DNA from 4 places in the Azospirillum sp. A1-3 genome. Region 3 is predicted to be linked to each of the others. Evidence: riboswitches for the same ligand, from Rfam matches in the RefSeq annotation. Region 3 holds a riboswitch; each other region holds the start of a gene.
What was found. A riboswitch is a leader RNA that binds a small molecule or an ion and turns the genes downstream of it on or off. The one in region 3 is predicted to bind thiamine pyrophosphate.

Region 1 (4,669 bases), on a different contig from region 3:
CGGCACAACTCTGCCCGCGCGCTGGACCGGCGAGTCCTGGCCGGACGCGCTCAGGCTCGGCACGCTGATGCCGTGCAAGGGGCTGATGGAGGTGATCGTGCTGACCGTTCTGCTGGAAGCCGGCGTGCTGTCCGGTCCCTGTTTCTCGGCGATGGTGCTGATGGCGGTGGCGGTCACCGCGCTGACGCAGCCGATGACGCGGCTGGCCGGATTGTGGCGTCCGGCCGGCGGTACGGCGGCGGCGACCGCGGGAGGCAGGCGTGGGGGTATGTGACCGTTAAATTGCCCCCTAGGCAACCGGCCGGCCTTTCCGTTAAAGAGACCCGACACTCCATCCCGACAAAGGGCATCCTCCCGTGCAGACTCCCACCCGTGACGAGTGGCTCGCCAAGGCCCGTACCCTGTCCGAAGCGCTGCCTTACATGCGCCGTTATGCCGGGAGCACCTTCGTCATCAAGTACGGCGGCCACGCCATGGGCGACGCCGGTCTGGCGGAGCTGTTCGCGCGCGATATCGTGCTGCTGAAGCAGGTCGGCATCAACCCGGTGGTCGTCCACGGCGGTGGGCCGCAGATCGGCCAGATGCTGGAGCGCCTGAAGATCAAGTCCAGCTTCATCGACGGCCTGCGCGTCACCGACAAGGAGACGGTCGAGGTGGTCGAGATGGTGCTGGCCGGCTCCATCAACAAGCAGATCGTCGCCGCCATCAACAGCGCCGGCGGCCGCGCTGTCGGCCTGTCGGGCAAGGACAGCAACCTGATCACCGCCCGCCGGCTGGAGCGCGTGCAGCGCGACCCCGACAGCAACATCGAGCGGGTGCTGGACCTGGGCTTCGTCGGAGAGCCCTACAAGGTGAATCCGGAGATTCTGCAGGCTCTCGCCAAGTCGGACATCATCCCGGTGATCGCGCCGGTCGGCTTCGACGTGAACGGCGACACCTACAACATCAACGCCGACACGGCGGCCGGTGCGGTCGCGGCGGCGGTGAAGGCGGCGCGCTTCTTCCTGCTGACCGACGTCGCCGGTGTGCTCGACAAGGAAAAGAAGCTGATCGAGAAGATGTCGCTGGCGGATGCCCACAAGGCCATCGCCGACGGTACCGCCTCGGGCGGCATGATCCCGAAGATCGAGACCTGCATCGGCGCGGTGGAGCAGGGCGTCGATGCCGCTGTTATCCTGGATGGCCGCGTGCCGCATGCGCTGCTGCTCGAGATCTTCACCGAAGGCGGCGCCGGCACCCTGATCGGCAAGGCCTGACGCCGGAATATGGGGGACTGATGTCCGACCTGCGCAAGGATTTGCTCCGCCAGATGAAGGCCATCCGCGAGAAGATGGACCCGAAGCTGGTGGAGCGCGCCAAGCTGGCGGCGTTGGGCAAGGTTCCCTACGACAGCGACGCGGCGAAGGAGGCGGTCGGCCATTTCCTCGACGCCAAGCGGGATGGCGGCGCCTTCCGGCGCAAGCTGGAACAGGCGCTGAAGGCCGAGGGCGCGGCACTGGACCTTGATGACGGGGAGAGGGCGCCGCCACCCGTTAAGCCGCGACGCGGTGGTCGGCTGACGTAACGCCGCGTGCCGGCGCGCACCATGCAAGGAGCACAGCCTTGCTGCATGTCTTCGTCAATGACGGCGGTCTGCTGCGCTGGGTCAGGGAGGCTGCCGCGGAAGAGGCGGCGCCGTTGCCCGATTCCGCCGTGTGGCTCGACCTCATCAATCCGACGTCCGAAGAGTTGGCACGGGCGGAGGCGCTGATCGGAACGGGCCTGCCCACCCGCGAGCAGATGGCGGAGATCGAGGAGTCGAGCCGTCTGCGCTTGACCGGCGGCGCCTTGACCATGACCGTCACCGCGCTGGTCTGGGCCGATACCGACGAGCCGCGCATCGCCACCGTCAGCTTTGTGTTGGCCGGGCGGCGGCTGGTGACCATCCACGACATCGATCCGCAGGCGCTGCTTGCCTTCCGCCGCCGCGCCACCCATGGCGAGATCTCGGCCGCCCGTGGCGAATTGGTGCTGGCGGCGTTGGTGGATGGGATGATCGACCGCACCTCCGTCGTGTTGCGACGGACCGGGGTGGAGTTGGATGCGCTGAACCGCCGCTATTTCCGTGGGCGCAAGCTGCGGTCCCGTGGCGAGACGCTCGATGATGCCCAGACGCTGAAGCGCATCGGCCATGCCGGCCATCTGATCGGCAAGGCGCGGGTCAGTCTGGCCAGCCTTACCCGTATGACCGACTTCCTGGCGCGCGGCGACGGCTGGAATTCCGGCAAGGCGACGCGGCGCTGGGCCAAGACCGCGCTGCAGGACCTGCGCGGGCTCGACCAGTATGCCCGTTTCCTGGCCGGCAAGGTCGCGCTGGCGCTGGATACGGCGTTGGGACAGATCAATGTCGAGCAGAACGAGATCGTCAAGATCGTGTCGGTGCTGACCGTTCTGCTTTATCCGCCGACCCTGGTCGCCAGCATCGGCGGCATGAACTTCACCGACATGCCCGGCAGCGGCTCGCCCTTCGGCTATGCCAGCGCCCTGGGGCTGATGCTGTTGTCGGCGTTGCTGCCGATGGTCTATGTGCGGTCGAAACGCTGGATGTAGCGCGTTTCCACAATATGGCAGGCGGATCGTCCGCAGCGCTTTCCTTTTGACAGGCGCGTCCGTCGTCGGCAGGATGGGCGCATTCCAGGGGGGTCCCGACAGGGGGCTGAGATACCAACGGCCAGACGGCGCCAAGCGTCGCCGGCAGCGTGGTGACCCTTCGAACCTGATCCGGGTCATACCGGCGAAGGGAGGGACCTCGTGACGGGCCGACCACGCCCCCGTCCGGCCGTATCGGCTCCGCTATGCCGGGGAACGGCCTGCACGAAGATACCGCACCTCCGTCCGCAGTCCCGGGTTTGTCCGCCCAACTCCGACGGAGAAACCCAATGCCCAAGGACTTCAACGAGAACGCCATCCGCATCTCGACCGGCCCGCTGCCGTCGTCGCGGAAAATCCATGTGCCCGGCACGCGCTTTCCCGACCTGCGCGTCGCCCTGCGCGAGATCGCGCTGTCGGGCGGCGAGCCGCCGCTGACCGTCTATGACGCTTCCGGCCCCTACACCGACGAGTCGGTCGCCATCGACGTGCGGGCCGGGCTGGCCAAGCACCGCCGCGACTGGATCCTGGCGCGTGGCGATGTCGAGACCACCGACAGCGGCGTGCTGCGGGCCAAGGGCGGCGGGGCCGTGACCCAGATGGCCTACGCCCGCGCCGGCATCGTCACTGCGGAGATGGAATACATCGCCGTCCGCGAGAACCTCGGCCGCGCCGCCGCGCTGGAGGCCGCGCGCGACGGCGAGGATTTCGGTGCCGAGATCCCCGACTTCATCACCCCGGAATTCGTGCGTGACGAGGTGGCGCGTGGGCGGGCGATCATCCCGTCCAACGTCAACCACCCCGAGTCGGAACCGATGATCATCGGCCGCAATTTCCTGACCAAGATCAACGCCAACATCGGCAATTCCGCCGTGACCTCCTCGATCGAGGAGGAGGTTGAGAAGATGGTCTGGTCGATCCGCTGGGGCGCCGACACCGTGATGGACCTGTCCACCGGTGCCGACATCCACCAGACCCGCGAGTGGATCCTGCGCAACTCCCCGGTTCCCATCGGCACCGTGCCGATCTATCAGGCGCTGGAGAAGGTGAATGGCAAGGCCGAGGATCTGACCTGGGAGCTGTTCCGCGACACGCTGATCGAACAGGCGGAGCAGGGCGTCGATTACTTCACCATCCACGCCGGACTGCGGCTGGCCCATATCCCGCTGACCGCCAAGCGGGTGACCGGCATCGTCTCGCGCGGCGGCTCAATCATTGCCAAATGGTGTCTGGCGCATCACCGCGAGAATTTCCTCTACGACCATTTCGCCGACATTGTCGAAATCTGCCGCGCCTATGACGTGGCGCTGTCGATGGGCGACGGTCTGCGGCCGGGCAGCCAGGCCGACGCCAACGACGCCGCGCAGTTCGCCGAACTGGAGACGCTGGGCGAGCTGACCAAGATCGCCTGGGCGCGCGACGTGCAGGTGATGATCGAGGGGCCGGGCCATGTGCCGATGCACAAGATCAAGCACAATGTCGAGAAGCAGTTGGCGCTGTGCGGCGAGGCCCCCTTCTACACGCTCGGGCCGTTGGTGACCGACATCGCGCCGGGCTATGACCACATCACCAGCGCCATCGGTGCGGCGATGATCGGCTGGTTCGGCACGGCGATGCTCTGCTACGTCACGCCGAAGGAGCATCTGGGCCTGCCGGACCGCGACGACGTGAAGGCCGGCGTCATCGCCTACAAAATCGCCGCCCATGCCGCCGACCTCGCCAAGGGCCACCCGGCGGCGCGGCTGCGCGACGACGCCATGTCGCGCGCCCGCTTCTCCTTCCGCTGGCGCGACCAGTTCGCCCTGTCGCTCGACCCCGACACGGCGATGGCCTACCACGACGAGACCCTGCCGGCGGAGGGGGCCAAGACCGCGCATTTCTGTTCGATGTGCGGGCCGAAATTCTGTTCGATGAAGATCACGCAGGAAATCCGCGACGCCGCGGAGTCCGGCATGGCCGAGATGTCGCAGAAGTTCCGCGAGTCGGGCGGGGAAATCTACCAGCCGGCGGCGGAGTGAGGGTTCGGCGTTGATGCCCCCTC
Region 2 (4,669 bases), on a different contig from region 3:
CGCGGGTCGTTCGCCTTGTCCTTGCGGGCGACCAGGATCAGCTCGTCATAGGGCGGCACCCCTTCCTCCTCCGGGTAGAAGGCGCGGCCGGGATGCTTCTCGATCTCCATCTGGTTCAGCTCGAAGTTGCGGAAGGCGCCGATCACCGCATCGACCTGACCCGACAGCAGCGACGGCGAGAGCGAGAAATTGACGTTCACCAGTTCGACGTCCTTCAGGCTCAGCCCCTGCCTCTCCAGCATGGCGCCGAGCAGGGCGTCCTCGAAGCCGGCGATCGAGTAGCCGACCTTGCGGCCCTTCAGGTCCTTCAGCGACTTCACCGGCCCGTCGCGCAGCACGACGACGGAGTTCAGCGGCGTCGACACCAGCGTGCCGATGCGGACCAGCGGCAGCCCCTCGTCCACCTGCAGGATCAACTGCGGCTGGTAGGAGACGGCGATGTCGGTGCCACCGGCGGCGACCAGCTTCGGCGGATCGTTGGGGTCGGCCGGGGCGGTCAGAGTCACGTCCAGCCCGGCGTCCTTGAAGAAGCCCTTCTCCTGCGCCACCACCAGCGGAGCGTGGTCGGGGTTGACGAACCAGTCCAGCATCACGGACAGCTTGTCCTGGGCCAGGGCCGGAAGCGAGGTCATCAGGCTGGCGGCCATCAGGCCGGCGGTGAGCAAGTGCTTCATCGGGTGTCTCTCCCCCTTCGAGGGTTGGCGGCTTAAGGGTTGGCGGCTTAAGGGTTGGCGTCTTCGGCAGGTTGGGTATCGGGTTGCCAGGGTAGGGCGCGGCGGGCCAGCGCATCGACGGCGGCGTAGAGCGTCACCGCGAACAGCCCCAGCACCAGCACGGCGGCGAACAGAAGGTCGATCTGCATGCGGGCGTTGGCGTGCAGCATCAGGTAACCGAGGCCGGAGGACGACCCCACCCATTCGCCGATCACCGCGCCGATCGGCGCCACCGCGGCGGCGACACGTACGCCGGACCAGAAGGCGGGCAGGGCGGCCGGCAGGCGGATGCTCCACAGGATGGCGGCGGGGGAGGCTCCCATGGTGCGGGCAAGGTCGAGCCAGCCGGGATCGGTGCGCCGCAGCCCGTCGAACAGCGCGGTCGTCACCGGGAAATAGATGACCAGCACCGCCATGGCGATCTTGGAGGCCATGCCGTAGCCCAGCCACAGGACCAACAGCGGCGCCAGGGCGAAGACCGGGATCGCCTGACTGACCAGCAGCAGCGGCATCAGCCAGCGCCGCGCGGTGCGGAAGCGCGCCAGCAGCAACGCGCTGACCCCGCCCAGCGCCACGCCAGCCACCAGCCCGATCAGGATCTCCGACAGAGTGGTCAGGCCGTGGGTCAGCAACAGGGGCGCCTGCCGCCGCATGGCGTCGGCGACCGCCAGCGGGCTGGGCAGCAGGTAGCGCGGCAGGCCGGTGGCCCAGACCAGCGCCTGCCAGCCGGCGACCAGCACCAGCAGGGTGACCAGGGCGCGCAGCAGCGCCTTCATTCCGCCAGCCTCCGCAGCAGCTCGGCCTGATGCGCGAGCAGGCCGGGATCGTCGACACGGCGCGGCACCGCGCCGGACGGCTCCAGCGCCGGCCCCATCACGGCGGGACGGCCGGTCATCACATGCAGGCGGTCGCCGATGCGCAGCGCCTCCAGCGGGTCGTGGGTGACCATCAGGACGGTGCGGCCGGCCAATGTCTCCGCCGCTGTTTCCTGCAGCCGCAGCCGGGTGATGGCGTCGAGCGCCGAGAAGGGCTCGTCCATCAGGACCAGCGGCTTGTCCTCCATCAGCGTGCGGGCCAGCGCCACGCGCTGTCGCTGCCCGCCGGACAGGGCGGCCGGGCGGTCGCGTTCCCTCCCCGCCAGACCGACGCGGTCCAGCAATGCGCGGGCCTGCTCCACCCGCGCCGGGCTGGGCCGGCGGTGGCGCAGCCGGTCGCCGAGCAGGACATTGTCGAGGACGGTCAGCCAGGGCAGCAGAAGGTCCTGCTGCGCCATGTAGGCGATGCGGCCGGCCAGCGGTTGCCCATCGCCGGTAACGACTTGCGTCGGCGGTTCCGGCTCGGCAAGACCGGCGAGGATGCGCAGCAGGGTGGTCTTGCCGACGCCGCTCGGTCCCAGCAGGCAGGTGGTCCGGCCGGCCGGCAGCTCCAACGTCAGGTCGGAGAACAGCAGCGTGCCGCCATAGGTCAGCCGGGCGCGCGAGATCGTCACCGAAAGCGGCGTCATCGCAAGCATGTCGTTCTGGCGGAAAAGGAGTGGGTGCGGTCCCGCATCACTGATCCCTACGCCGGCATGAACCGGATCAGGTTCCAGGGGTCGTCCCGCAACAGGACCTCTCAGCCGCCCATCGGCTCCCCCCAGTGAAGGCGGCGACTATAGGCGCGGACGATCCGCGACCGCAAGCATTGCCGGATCGGACTTCCGGCCAGCGGAATCCCGACCTTGGAAGCGGGCGCTTGACCGGAACGCGGCCACGCCTAGTTTCTGGCGGGCATCATGGAGTGCCAGCCCTGACCACGCCCTTTCGCACCCCGCTGTTCATCGGCGGCGAGATCTATCGCGGCTCGACCTATGGGCCGAAACATCCGCTGGCGATTCCGCGCGTCTCGACCGCCATCGACCTCAGCCGCGCCATGGGCTGGCTGCCGGACGAGGTCTATCTCGACACCCATGTGGCGAGCGAACGGGAGCTGGCGCGCTTCCACACCGCCGATTACATCGCGGCGCTGAAACGGGCGGAGGTGGAACAGCGGGTGGATGAGGCCACCGCCGCCCGCCATAATCTTGGCAAGCTGGAGAATCCGGTCTTCGCCGAGATGTACCGGCGGCCCGCCCACAGCAGCGGATCGGCATTGCAGGCGGCCCGGATCCTGGGCGACCGGCCGGCCGGTCTGGTCTATGCCCCGGCGGCGGGGACCCACCATGCGCGCCGCGACCGGGCCAGCGGCTTCTGCTATTTCAACGCGCCGGTGCTGGGCATCCTGGAACTGCTCGACCATGGGCTGGAGCGGGTGCTCTACGTCGATCTCGACGCCCACCACGGCGACGGGGTGGAGGAGGCCTTCGCCAACGACGACCGGGTTCTGACAATCTCCATTCACGAGGACGGCCGCTGGCCCTACACCGGCAAGGCGGAGGACCGCGCCGGCGGGATGGCCCGCAACCTGCCGGTGCCGCCGGGCTTCAACGACAGCGAGATGGAACATGTGATGGAGGCGGCGGTCCTGCCGCTGACCCGCGCCTTCCGTCCGCAGGCGATGGTGATCCAGACCGGCGCCGACGCTTTGGCCGAAGACCCGCTGAGCCGTCTGGAGCTGTCCAACCGCGCGCTGTGGGATGCCGTGGCGGCCCTGCTGCCGCTGGCGCCGCGGGTGCTGGTGGTGGGTGGCGGCGGCTATAACCCCTGGTCAGTCGGGCGCTGCTGGGCCGGGATCTGGGCGGTGATGAACGGCATCGATCCGGCGATCAGGCCGACTGCGGAGGCGGAGGCGGTGTTGCGCGCCCTGACCTGGAGCCGCGCCGCGGGCCGCAATCCGCCGGAACACTGGTTCACCACGCTGGGCGACGAACGCCGGCCGGGGCCGGTGCGGGACGCGGTGAAGCGGGTGGCGGAGATGGCGCTGTCCTGAACCGTGGCAGATCGTTTCATTTGGGTCGAATTTCGAACCAAGCCGTGACGATTCGTTGACGGATCTGGATTGTTCGGTGATCCTCATTCCACTGCGCCGGTGCAGCTTCCGCTTCGGATGATGCGGCCTTGGGCCGGGCTTTGGTAGGAGAACGGGCGGGCGGATGTCGAACACGACCCTGTTCCTGATCGCCATCGTCATCATCATGCTGGCCGCCGTCCCGGTCGCCATGATGCTGAAGGATTTCCTGCCGAACATCATGGAAAAGAGCAGCGGTCTGGAGCAGATCGAGAACCGCGTCTATGTGCTGCATGCGGAATCGCAGGAGCTTCAGAACCGCGTCAACCAGCTGGTTCAGCGCCGCAATAGCCAGTCCTCCGACCGCAACCGGCTGGAAAGCGACATCCGCAAGGCGGAAAAGCAGATCCGCGAACTGGCCGAGCAGCCGCCGATGTTCGTGCACGAAGTCGGCGACCCGCAGGCCGGCCTGATGAAGTTCGTCGCCACCGTCACCCAGGAAAAGGCGTCTGCCGCCGCACGGGCCGCCGGCGAACGCGGGCCCGTGAATCCGATCTGGCGCTGTTCCAACGTGGCGGAGGTCTGGGCCTCCAGCTTCGACGAGGCGAAGCAGATGTGCGACGTCGCCTTCCCCTTCAAGCTGGGGTTCCAGAAGTCCTTCATGCGCGGCGATGCGAGGACCGGCGGCAAGGGGGGCGTGCCGGTGCCGCCCGCCACCGCTCGCGCCAAGGCCGGTGCCGCGACATGATGATCAACTTCATCATCGTCCTGGCGATCGTCGCGATCGGCGCATGGCTCGGCAATGTGCTGATGACCGTTGAACAGCGGGTATCGCAGGCGCGCCAGCGTGTGCGCGGCGTGCGCAACAGGCTGGACAAGCTGGACGCCACCATCCACCGCCTGCACCGCGAGGAGGAAAACCTCCATGCCGAGATCGAGGAGCTGACGCGGGACATCGTGGAACTGCGCAAGAAGCAGGTGGAGGTGCAGCAGCGCCTGACCGAAGCGCAGCAGAAGCGCCGCCCGCAGAT
Region 3 (4,669 bases):
TCGCCGAACAGCCCTTGTGGCCGCAGCACCAGAATCGCCAGCAGCGTCAGGTACAAGGCCCCCAGCGCCACCGGGTAGGACAGCACCGACGACACCCCGACCTCGAACAGCGCGATCAGCAAAGCCCCCACCACCGCGCCCGGCACGGAGCCCCAACCGCCCACCGTCACCGCGATGTAAGCCTTCAAAATTAGGTCCCCGCCCGATGTCGGCGTGACGAAATAGCGGTTGGCCAGCAGCAGCCCGGCCGCCCCGGCGCAGGCGGCGCCGATGGCGAAGGTCACCAGGATCATCGCGGTGACCGGCACGCCGCAGGCGCGCGCCATCTCCGGATCCTGCGCCGTCGCGCGCAGCCGGCGGCCGAGTTGCGTACGCGCGAAGATCCATTGCTGCGCCCCGATCAGCAGGGCCGCCACCGCGACGATGGCGAGCGACTGCTCCGGCACCGCCAGCCCGGCGATGTGCAGGGTTTCGTCGCCGAACAGCGGCGGCGCGGCGCGCGGCTCCGGTCCAAAGAGGATGGCGGCACCATTCTGCAGGATGATGCCGACCGCGATGGTGCTGATGAAGACCGAGACCGGCGGCCGGCGCCGCAGCGGCAGATAGGCCGCCAGTGCCAGCAGCAGACCCAGCGCCGCCATCAGCACCAGCACCACCGGCAGCAGGACGATGCCCGGCAACGGGATCAGCGGCGCCAGCGCCACCGCCAGAAGCCCGCCGGCCATCACGAGGTCGCCCTGCGCGAAATTCACCGCCGAGGTGGCGTTCAGCACCAGCACGAAGCCCAGCGCCACCAGGGCATAGGCCGCCCCCAGCGCCACCCCATTGACCAGCAGTTGAAACGCCGCCATCCGCTCACTTCGCCGCGAGCGTCGGGTCGTCGTACCGCTTCACCAGCTTCGGCACGCGGCTGGTCCCATCATAGCAGACGATGACGGCGGAATGGGCCATGTTGCCCTTGCCATCCGACTTGTAGGTCATGGCGAGACCCTTGAACGTCTCCGCCGACAGCGCCTTGCGGATCGCGTCCGGCGTGCGGGCGCCGGCCTTCACCGCCTCCAGCACCATCGTCATCCCATCATATTGGCCGAGCGCGAAGGCGTCCGGGTCCTTGCCGAAAGCGGTCCGGTAAGCGTCGGTGAAGGCCTTGACCTCCGGCGTGTCGCCGGAAATGGGCGAGGCCGCGGTCTCGGCACAGACGCCCTTCAGCTCCGCCGGTTCCAGTAGGGCCGCGGTGCTCGGCTGATGCATGGCGGAGCCGGCGACGATCGGCAGGGTCACCCCACTGGACGCCGCCTGCCGCAGCAGCAGCGCGGTCGGGCCGGAATGCAGGTGCAGCACCAGCACGTCCGGCTTGGCGGCCAGCGCCTTGGTCAGCACCGGCAGCAGGTCCTTGGCCGCCGGGTCCACCCCTTCCTCGAACACCGGGGTCACGCCCAGCGCCTTGAAGGCGGCGTCGAGATGGGTCTTGCCGCTCTGCCCATAGGCGGTGGTCTGATAGATGATCGCCGGCTGCCGCTTGCCCAATTCCTCCACCACATAGCGGGCGTGGGCGGACTTGGTCACGGCGTCGCCGGGGAAGAAGCGGAAGACCCAGGGGTTGCCCTGCTCGGTGATCGAGGCGGTGCCCGACACGGTGACCAGCGGCAGTTTCAGCTCCTGCGCCAGCGGCAGCATCGCCAGCATCTGGGTGCCGAGCATGCTGGCGGCGACCGCTCCGACGGTTCCGCTGCCGGCCGCCCGCTCCAGCGCCGTCACCGCCGCCTCGGGCGAGGTGCCGGTGTCGACGACCTCCGACGCGATGGCGACGCCGGCCGGCGTCTGCTTCAGCGCCAGGACGGCACCGTTGCGCTGGCTGGTGCCCTCCAGCGACAGGAAGCCGGTCAGCGGAACCAGCACCGGAAAGGACAGCGTATCGTCGGCCCGCGCCGCCGGAGACAGGCAGGACGTGGCCGCCAGCAGGCCGATCAGAAGGGGAAGCGCGCGCCGCATGACCGAAAACTCCTCAACTCGCGCCGGCAACCGGAGCGACGCGGAGGGGACGGGGCGTTTGCGGCTGATCCGTCGGGTTCCGGTCGGCTCCCTTCGCCGGCATGACCCGGATCAGGTTCGATGGGTGTTGTCTCAGCCCCCGCATCCGCCGATCCGGCGAAAGGCAGAGGCACCCCAGCCGTGAACAGGCGGCGAGAGTGTCGCCGCCGGCCCCGTCCTGTCAAGAACCCAGCCGGCGACGCGCCACCAGGGTTTCACGATGCAGGATGTAGAGCCCGCTGCCGATGATGACCATGGCGCCGGCGATCACCGGCACGGTCGGCAGGTCGCCGAACACCAGCCAGCCGAACAGGCTGGCCCAGACCATGCCGGTATATTCGAAGGGCGCCACCACCGCCGGCGGCGCGCGGCGGAAGGCCTGGGTCAGCAGCACCTGCGCGCCGGCGCCGATCGCGCCGACCAGCGCCATCAGCCCCAGTGCGAAGGCGGTCGGCGCCGTCCACACCGGCACCGTCAGCGCGCCGCTGACCACCGTCGTCGTCAGCAGCAGATAGAGCACGATGGACGCGCTGGTCTCCGTCCGCGACAGGCCGCGTACGGCCACCGCCGCCAATGCATAGAACAGCGCGGCGCAAAGCCCGACCAGCACCGGCACCAGCGGCGCCCCGGCCGAGGGCTGCGCCATCACCACCACGCCGCCGAATCCGACCACCACCGCCGCCCAGCGCCGCCAGCCCACGGGTTCCCCCAACAGCGGCGCGGACAGCGCGGTGATGAACAGCGGCCCGGCGAAGCTCAGCACATAGACGTCGGCCAGCGGCAGTTCGCGGAACGCATAGAAGAAGCATCCCATCGAGATCAGCCCGGCGAAGGCCCGCCAGACATGCCCCCAGGGCCGCCGCGTCCGCATCGCCGCGATTCCGCCGCCGCGCCACAGCGTGTAACCGCCCACCAGCAGGAAGGCGACCAGCGACCGCACGAACATCAGCTGCGGCACCGGGTAATCGGCGGTCAGGAACTTGATGAGCGTGTCCATCGCCGCGAACAGCAGGATCGCACCCAGGAAGCAGCCGACGGCATAGGGAACCGAATCGGCCTCGACTGGCAGCAGGTCGGCGGTCTCGGCGTCGGTCATCGGATTGGTTCGGAACGGCAATGGCGGAGGTTGCCCACATTATGGGCAAACGCTTCTGCGTCCCAATGCCGCAACCGCAGGTCTGATAGGCGTGGATTTGGTTAAGCGTCGGCTGAGGACGGGGCACTGCCAAGTTTTTTTGTAATCCTTCTAACCCACGGCACCTACAGCGATTCCGGCGCGATGAAATGCTTGGTCGGCAGAGCATTGGCGGTTAAGAATCCGCGGCAAGGGGCAATCCAGGAGACGCCGGTGCTGCTGAGCGGATCGGGGAAAGGCCAGCCGGGCGCAGTGCCGGGCTGGGTCGGGTATGCGCTGCTGCCGGTTCTCAACCTCGTCGCGGCCTTCGTGCTGTCGGGGCTGGTGATCCTGGTGATCGGCGAGAATCCGGTCTACGTGCTGTCGCTGCTGCTGTCGGAGGCTCTGGGCTACCCGGAGGCCATCGGCTACACCCTTTATTACACCACCGACTACATCTTCACCGGGCTGGCGGTCGCCATCGCCTTCCATTGCGGGCTGTTCAACATCGGCGGCGAGGGGCAGGCCTATCTCGGCGGCCTCGGCGCCGGGCTGGTGGCGCTGGCGCTGACCGGCTGGCCCTGGCCGGTGGTGGCCCTGCTGGCGGTGCTGGCCTCGGCCCTGTTCGGCGCCGCCTGGGCCTTCATCCCGGCCTGGCTGCAGGCCAAACGCGGCAGCCACATCGTCATCACGACGATCATGTTCAACTTCATCGCCGCGTCGATCATGACCTGGCTGCTGGTGGACGTGCTGATCCGCCCCGGCAGCCAGTCACCGGAAACCCGCGAGTTCGATCCCGGTGTCTGGCTGCCGTCGATGGACCGCGCGCTGGGCTGGTTCGGCCTCACCATCCCGGCCTCGCCGCTGAACCTGTCCTTCCTGTGGGCGCTGGCCTGCTGCCTGCTGTTCCACATCTTCCTGCGCCGCACCCGCTGGGGCTACGAGCTGCGCACGGTGGGCCGGAACGAGCGGGCGGCGGTCTATGCCGGCATCTCGCCGTCGCGGAACATCATCATCGCCATGCTGATCTCCGGTGCGCTGGCCGGCTTCGTCGGGGTCAACGAGATCCTGGGCGTACAGCACCGGGTGATCCTGAACTTCACCGGCGGCGTCGGCTTCGTCGGCATCGCCGTGGCGCTGATGGGGCGCAACCACCCGGTCGGGATCATTCTGGCGGCATTGCTGTTCGGGGTTCTGGCGCAGGGCGGCGGCCAGCTGTCCTTCGACTATCCCACGATCAACCGCGAGTTGGTGATGGTCATCCAGGGTTTGGTCATCCTGTTCGCCGGCGCGATGGAGAACCTGTTCAAGCCACAGGTGGAGGCGCTGTTCCGCCGCCGCAGCACCACCACCGCCGCCGCCGCCGCAGATATCGCCACTGGGGGAAGGGGCTGAGCGATGGAGGACGCGCTTCTTCTGGCGCTGCAGCTGCTGAGCGCCACCATCCGGGTGGCGACGCCGCTGGTGCTGGCCGCCTTCGCCGGCATGTATTGCGAGCGGTCGGGCGTGGTCGACATCGGGCTG
Region 4 (4,669 bases), on a different contig from region 3:
TCCAGCCGCACCTGTCCGGCGGCGGGGGCGAGAAGTCCGGCGGCCAGCTTCAGCAACGTGGTCTTGCCGCAGCCGCTGCGCCCCAGCAGGCAATGAACCGCCCCACGGCCAACCGTCCAGTCGACACCATCGACAATCGCAGCATCGCCGTAATCGAAGCGCACGCCCTCGAAAACCAGGAAGGTGGCCGGATCAATCGGCATAGCGGGCTAACCCCTCTGCCAGCCCTTCCGCCGACCGCTCGATCTCCGTCACCGTCACCAGATCCAGCAGGTTGAACCGGCCGTCGTGGTGCCAGCCGGCCTCCGGCGCGGTCATGTTGCCTAAGGCGCAGAGCCGCGTTACCCCCGCCGCCCCCAGTGGTCCGGCCAGGCGGAACAGTTCCTCCGGCGCCGCCGCGATGCCGGCGGTCTGCAAAATGGCGCGGTGCGGGGCGACGCGGCCCGCCACCTCCGCCAGATCGTCCACCGCCACCACGGCGATCGTCCGGTTCAGCGCGGTCGGCGCCAGCCCATCCGGCGCGTCGGTGCAGGACACGCACCAGCCGCCCGCCGGGTCCGACAGCAGCAGATGACCGGACCCGTCCAGGCCGCGCATCGTCTGCCTGTCGCGCCAGCCGGCGACCTCGCCGGCCTCCGCCATCGACAGGGCCCGGCGCGGTTGTTTGCGAGCCAGCACCGCAAGTTCATGAGCGAGCATGGCGGCGAAATCCTGCGGCGAGAGCCGGCCGCCGCGTTCGACAAACAGCGTGTGCGGCGAATAGCAGCCTTGCTGATCGTAGCGGGCGATGTCGTGGGCGGCCAACCGTGCCGTCTCCCCCGCCCGCCGCGGGTCGAGGGCGGCTCGCGACACCAGCGCGAAGCTGATCTTGTGACCATAGGGCAGGAATCGGGTGCTCACCGGCACCCGGTCGCGGATCGCCGCCAGCGCCGCATTGCCGCCATAGGCGACCACGGTATCGGCCTGGGCCAGCCATGCCCGCTCCGCCGCCGCGTCGCCGCCCTTCCACCACACCACCGCCAGGCAGTCGCCCAGCCTGGGATCGATCTCCGCCAGCAATTGCGCGAACCAGCCCGCGAACAGCGGTTCGGCGCTGGGCAGCTTGCCGACCGTCCCGGACTTGACCAGCAGGCCAGAGATAAGGCTCCATAAAGGCAGTCCCGGCACATTGCCCGCCCAGACATGCAGCAGCAAATCGGGACCGAAGGCGCGGGTGAAGCCGCCCTTGGGTGCCGGCTGGAACTCGTCCAACACCTGCGGGTTCGCGAAGTCCTCCGTCAGGAAGCGGCGCAACTCATGCGCGCGGAAGGTCTTCAGATAGCCGGTCAGCCCCAGTCTCACCATCTCAGCGTCATAGCCGGTGACGATGGGCAGCAGCCGCTCCGCCCTGCGGCGCCAGGGATCCTCGCGATTGAGCAGCCGTTGGATCGCCGCGTCGATCACGGTTACGATGTGCGCCGTCGACAGCGTCTTCAGATAGCCGCGCGCCGTCGCCCGGACCGTCGCGGAGACCCGCTCCACCTGCCAGGCATCCAGCACCGGCACCGCCACGCGCAGCGCCGCAGCGCCCGATCCGAAGGTCAGCACGCGCCGCTCCACCGCCTCCGGCGGCAGACCGGGCAGATGACCGGCCGGTTCCGGACGGGAGAAATCGTCGCCGAAAGCCAAGGCCGCGCTCCCGCTCAACCGCGTGCGGCGGCGAGGAAATCCTCCACCGCCAGCGAGCAGCCCTTGGCTTGCGCGCCGGCGACACGTCCCAGCAGGCGGAAGCCCCCCTCCTCCAGAATGCCGGCGTCTTCGGTCAGGATGGCGGCGACCGAGTTGATGTGGGCCAGATCATGGTGCACCAGCACGCCCATGTTGCCGGGCGGCACGTCCAGGCCGGACAATGCGTCGACGACGCGGCTGCGGATCCAATGCGGGCCGGATTTCAGCGACGGACAGACCGCATTGCCGTCGTCGTAGAACTGGGTGCTCAGCTCCGTCATTCCGTACATGTTGATGCAGCGCTGACGCGGCACGCCGAAGAATTCGGCCAGCTGGCCGTAGAACTCGTCCGGTTGCAGCTCGCGCGACTGGCCCTTGAAGCCGCCGGTGTCGAGGATGCGGCTTCCCTCCGGCAGGCCGAAGCGGCGGCCGTCGCGCGCCATGGCGTCCATCAAATGCACGAAGCCATAGCTGGCGCCCAGCAGGGCGAAGGGCTCCCCCGACCGCTCGGCGGCGTCCAGCCGGTCATAGAGCCCGGCGATGTCGATGCCCGCCTCGCCGATCCAATGGAGGCTGTCCGGCGTGCCGCATTCCGCCCGCGCCAGCTCCAGATAATGGGCGAGCGAGGAGTTCGGCATTGCCGTCTCGGTCGGGAACAGGATGCCCATCGCCATCCGCTCGTCCCCTGCCCCTGCCCCTGGCATGAAGCGGCGGCGGAAGTTGAGCAGCGTGGAACGGTCGTAAACCGTCAGGGTCGTGTGGTGGATCTGGCCGCGGATGCCGCCCTTGGTCGTGCCGCTGGTCATGAAGATACGGGCGGATTCCTCCGCCGGGCGGCAGCTGAGCGTCAGATCCTTGAAGGCGTTGATCGGCACCGCCGGGATGTCGCGCCAGCTCTTTACCCCGCGCGGCACCCGGCCGCGCTGCATGGCGAAGCGGCGATAGGGCTGGTTGTGCTCGAACTGGTGGGCGAAGACCGCCAGCGCCAGGGCGTTGAAGGCCTCGTCGGCCGCCGCCCCGGTTCCGATGTCGGCCTCCATGAAGGCCAGAACCTTGTCGTAGATCGCGCTCACGGCCACCCTCCTCATCCCATTTATCTCCAAACGGCACCGACCGATGGAGCAACAAACGAATCCGGAACGAGCCTGTGGGGTATGGATCTGCGCGTCGGCCGCAAAGGCCTTCTCGTCCCGCATCCCTACGCCGGCATGACCCGGATCAGGTTCTAAGGGTTGCCGCGTCGCCCGGACGCGAAGGACCGGGCCGGCGGGTGTCTCAGCCTCCTGAACGAGGCTCCCCTGGGAACGGAACGGAGCCTAGAAGACCATCGCGCCTTCTGTCAACGCCGGGGATGCCGGCCCTCTCAGCGTCAAGGATTGTCATTTCCCCCTCCTCCTGCTGGCGTGCATACACCGTCGACAGAACGCCGGCTCGGCGAGGGAAGGTGAAACTCAATATATTTGCGGAGCAATAGCCTACCCGCTCCGCACCACCGGCGATGCCGCCGTTCCGTCGGCGGTGCGTCTCCTTACGCTCCTCCGCTAACGCACTCCCCTGCCAGCGCGGGGCTGGATTCCGACCTGCACAGCGAGCTGGCGGGCGTCCTGGCGGTCTGCGAGGGCGCCGCTCGGATGCGCAAGACCCAGATGCACGAACGCCCCGGCTCTTTCGAACCGGGGCGTCAAGTGTCGGTGGTTGCGGGGGCAGGATTTGGCCTTTACCGGACGCGTGCTCGATATTGAAGAACGGATGGAGTTCGAAAAGCATGGTACGAGGAAGCGACGATCCTGGCGGAAGCTATACATCGGCATGGATGTGGCAAACGGCCGGATTGTCGCCGCAGCTCTCACCGACCACGCGGTCCCAACTAACGGTGTGGAAGGCGCGAAAGCGCCTCCCCGCCGGCGGGATGTCGTTTCGATCAGTGACCCACCGGCAGTGCGATGGCGTCGGCCGGTCCCCATTCCACCCGATAACGGCCGCCCGGACGCACATGCTGGTGATCGGCATTGTTGGGAATTTTCGCGACCAGCCCGGCGGCCGGACCGTCCGCCAGATGCACGCGGATGTGGTCGCCCAGATAAATCAGGTCGGAGACATGGCCGAACAGGCTCCGCTCTCCTCCGGCGCCACCAGCCGCCTCTGCCGGCACCAGCCGGACCCGCTCGGGCCGCAGCGACACGGTGACCGAAGCACCCGCCTCGAGACCGGCGGCAACACGGGCCTGCACCACCGAACCGCTTTCCAAACGGATGGTCCCGCGATCGTCCTGCCGGTCGGCCAGCACCCCAGACAGCCGGTTGTTCTCGCCGATGAAGCCGGCGACGAAGACGGTGGCTGGTTCCTCGTACAGTTCCGCCGGCGTCGCCAGCTGTTCGACCCGGCCGCGGTTGAAGACGGCAATGCGGTCGGACATGGTCAACGCCTCCGCCTGGTCGTGGGTGACATAGACCATGGTCACGCCGAGACGTTCATGCAGATGCTTGATCTCGAACTGCATGTGTTCCCGCAAGTTCTTGTCCAACGCCCCCAATGGCTCGTCCATCAGGACCAGATCCGGTTCGAACACCAGCGCCCGCGCCAGCGCCACCCGCTGCTGCTGCCCGCCCGAAAGCTGGGACGGGCGGCGCTGCGCCAACGCACCCATCTGCACCATGTCGAGCGCGCGGGCCACCCGCCGCTCCGTCTCCGCCCGCCCCATCCGCCGCACCTTCAGCGGATAGGCCAGATTCTCGGCGATGGTCATGTGGGGGAACAGCGCGTAGTTCTGGAACACCATGCCGATGTTACGGCGGTGCGGCGGCACATTCTGAATCGGCTTGCCGGCCACACGGATTTCGCCGCACGACGGCGCCTCGAACCCCGCCAGCATCATCAGGCTGGTGGTCTTGCCGGAACCGGACGGCCCCAGCATCGTCAGGAACTCCCCCTTCGGGATCGACAGGTCCAGCCCTTCGATCAC

Region 1: it holds a riboswitch for thiamine pyrophosphate, as region 3 does, so the genes downstream of both, thiC (phosphomethylpyrimidine synthase ThiC) here and M5E06_RS20225 (ABC transporter substrate-binding protein) in region 3, are expected to answer to the same signal.
Region 2: it holds a riboswitch for thiamine pyrophosphate, as region 3 does, so the genes downstream of both, M5E06_RS05545 (ABC transporter ATP-binding protein) here and M5E06_RS20225 (ABC transporter substrate-binding protein) in region 3, are expected to answer to the same signal.
Region 4: it holds a riboswitch for thiamine pyrophosphate, as region 3 does, so the genes downstream of both, M5E06_RS15895 (LuxE/PaaK family acyltransferase) here and M5E06_RS20225 (ABC transporter substrate-binding protein) in region 3, are expected to answer to the same signal.

Annotation. Positions count from the first base shown of each region.
Region 1 covers NZ_JAMSLU010000001.1:324,217-328,885, forward strand. The annotation lists gene M5E06_RS01510 (cation:proton antiporter domain-containing protein) at 1-274, shown strand, start outside; gene argB (acetylglutamate kinase) at 357-1,256, shown strand; gene M5E06_RS01520 (hypothetical protein) at 1,277-1,564, shown strand; gene M5E06_RS01525 (CorA family divalent cation transporter) at 1,603-2,589, shown strand; TPP riboswitch at 2,666-2,799, shown strand; gene thiC (phosphomethylpyrimidine synthase ThiC) at 2,919-4,646, shown strand.
Region 2 covers NZ_JAMSLU010000001.1:1,168,300-1,172,968, reverse strand. The annotation lists gene M5E06_RS05555 (ABC transporter substrate-binding protein) at 1-674, opposite strand, end outside; gene M5E06_RS05550 (ABC transporter permease) at 722-1,489, opposite strand; gene M5E06_RS05545 (ABC transporter ATP-binding protein) at 1,486-2,217, opposite strand; TPP riboswitch at 2,253-2,359, opposite strand; gene M5E06_RS05540 (acetoin utilization protein AcuC) at 2,493-3,620, shown strand; gene M5E06_RS05535 (hypothetical protein) at 3,784-4,386, shown strand; gene M5E06_RS05530 (hypothetical protein) at 4,383-4,669, shown strand, end outside.
Region 3 covers NZ_JAMSLU010000003.1:537,633-542,301, forward strand. The annotation lists gene M5E06_RS20220 (branched-chain amino acid ABC transporter permease) at 1-851, opposite strand, end outside; gene M5E06_RS20225 (ABC transporter substrate-binding protein) at 856-1,992, opposite strand; TPP riboswitch at 2,064-2,179, opposite strand; gene M5E06_RS20230 (DMT family transporter) at 2,213-3,127, opposite strand; gene M5E06_RS20235 (ABC transporter permease) at 3,380-4,540, shown strand; gene M5E06_RS20240 (ABC transporter permease) at 4,544-4,669, shown strand, end outside.
Region 4 covers NZ_JAMSLU010000002.1:538,122-542,790, reverse strand. The annotation lists gene M5E06_RS15905 (ABC transporter ATP-binding protein) at 1-203, opposite strand, end outside; gene M5E06_RS15900 (acyl-CoA reductase) at 193-1,668, opposite strand; gene M5E06_RS15895 (LuxE/PaaK family acyltransferase) at 1,683-2,780, opposite strand; TPP riboswitch at 2,885-3,017, opposite strand; gene M5E06_RS15885 (ABC transporter ATP-binding protein) at 3,629-4,669, opposite strand, start outside.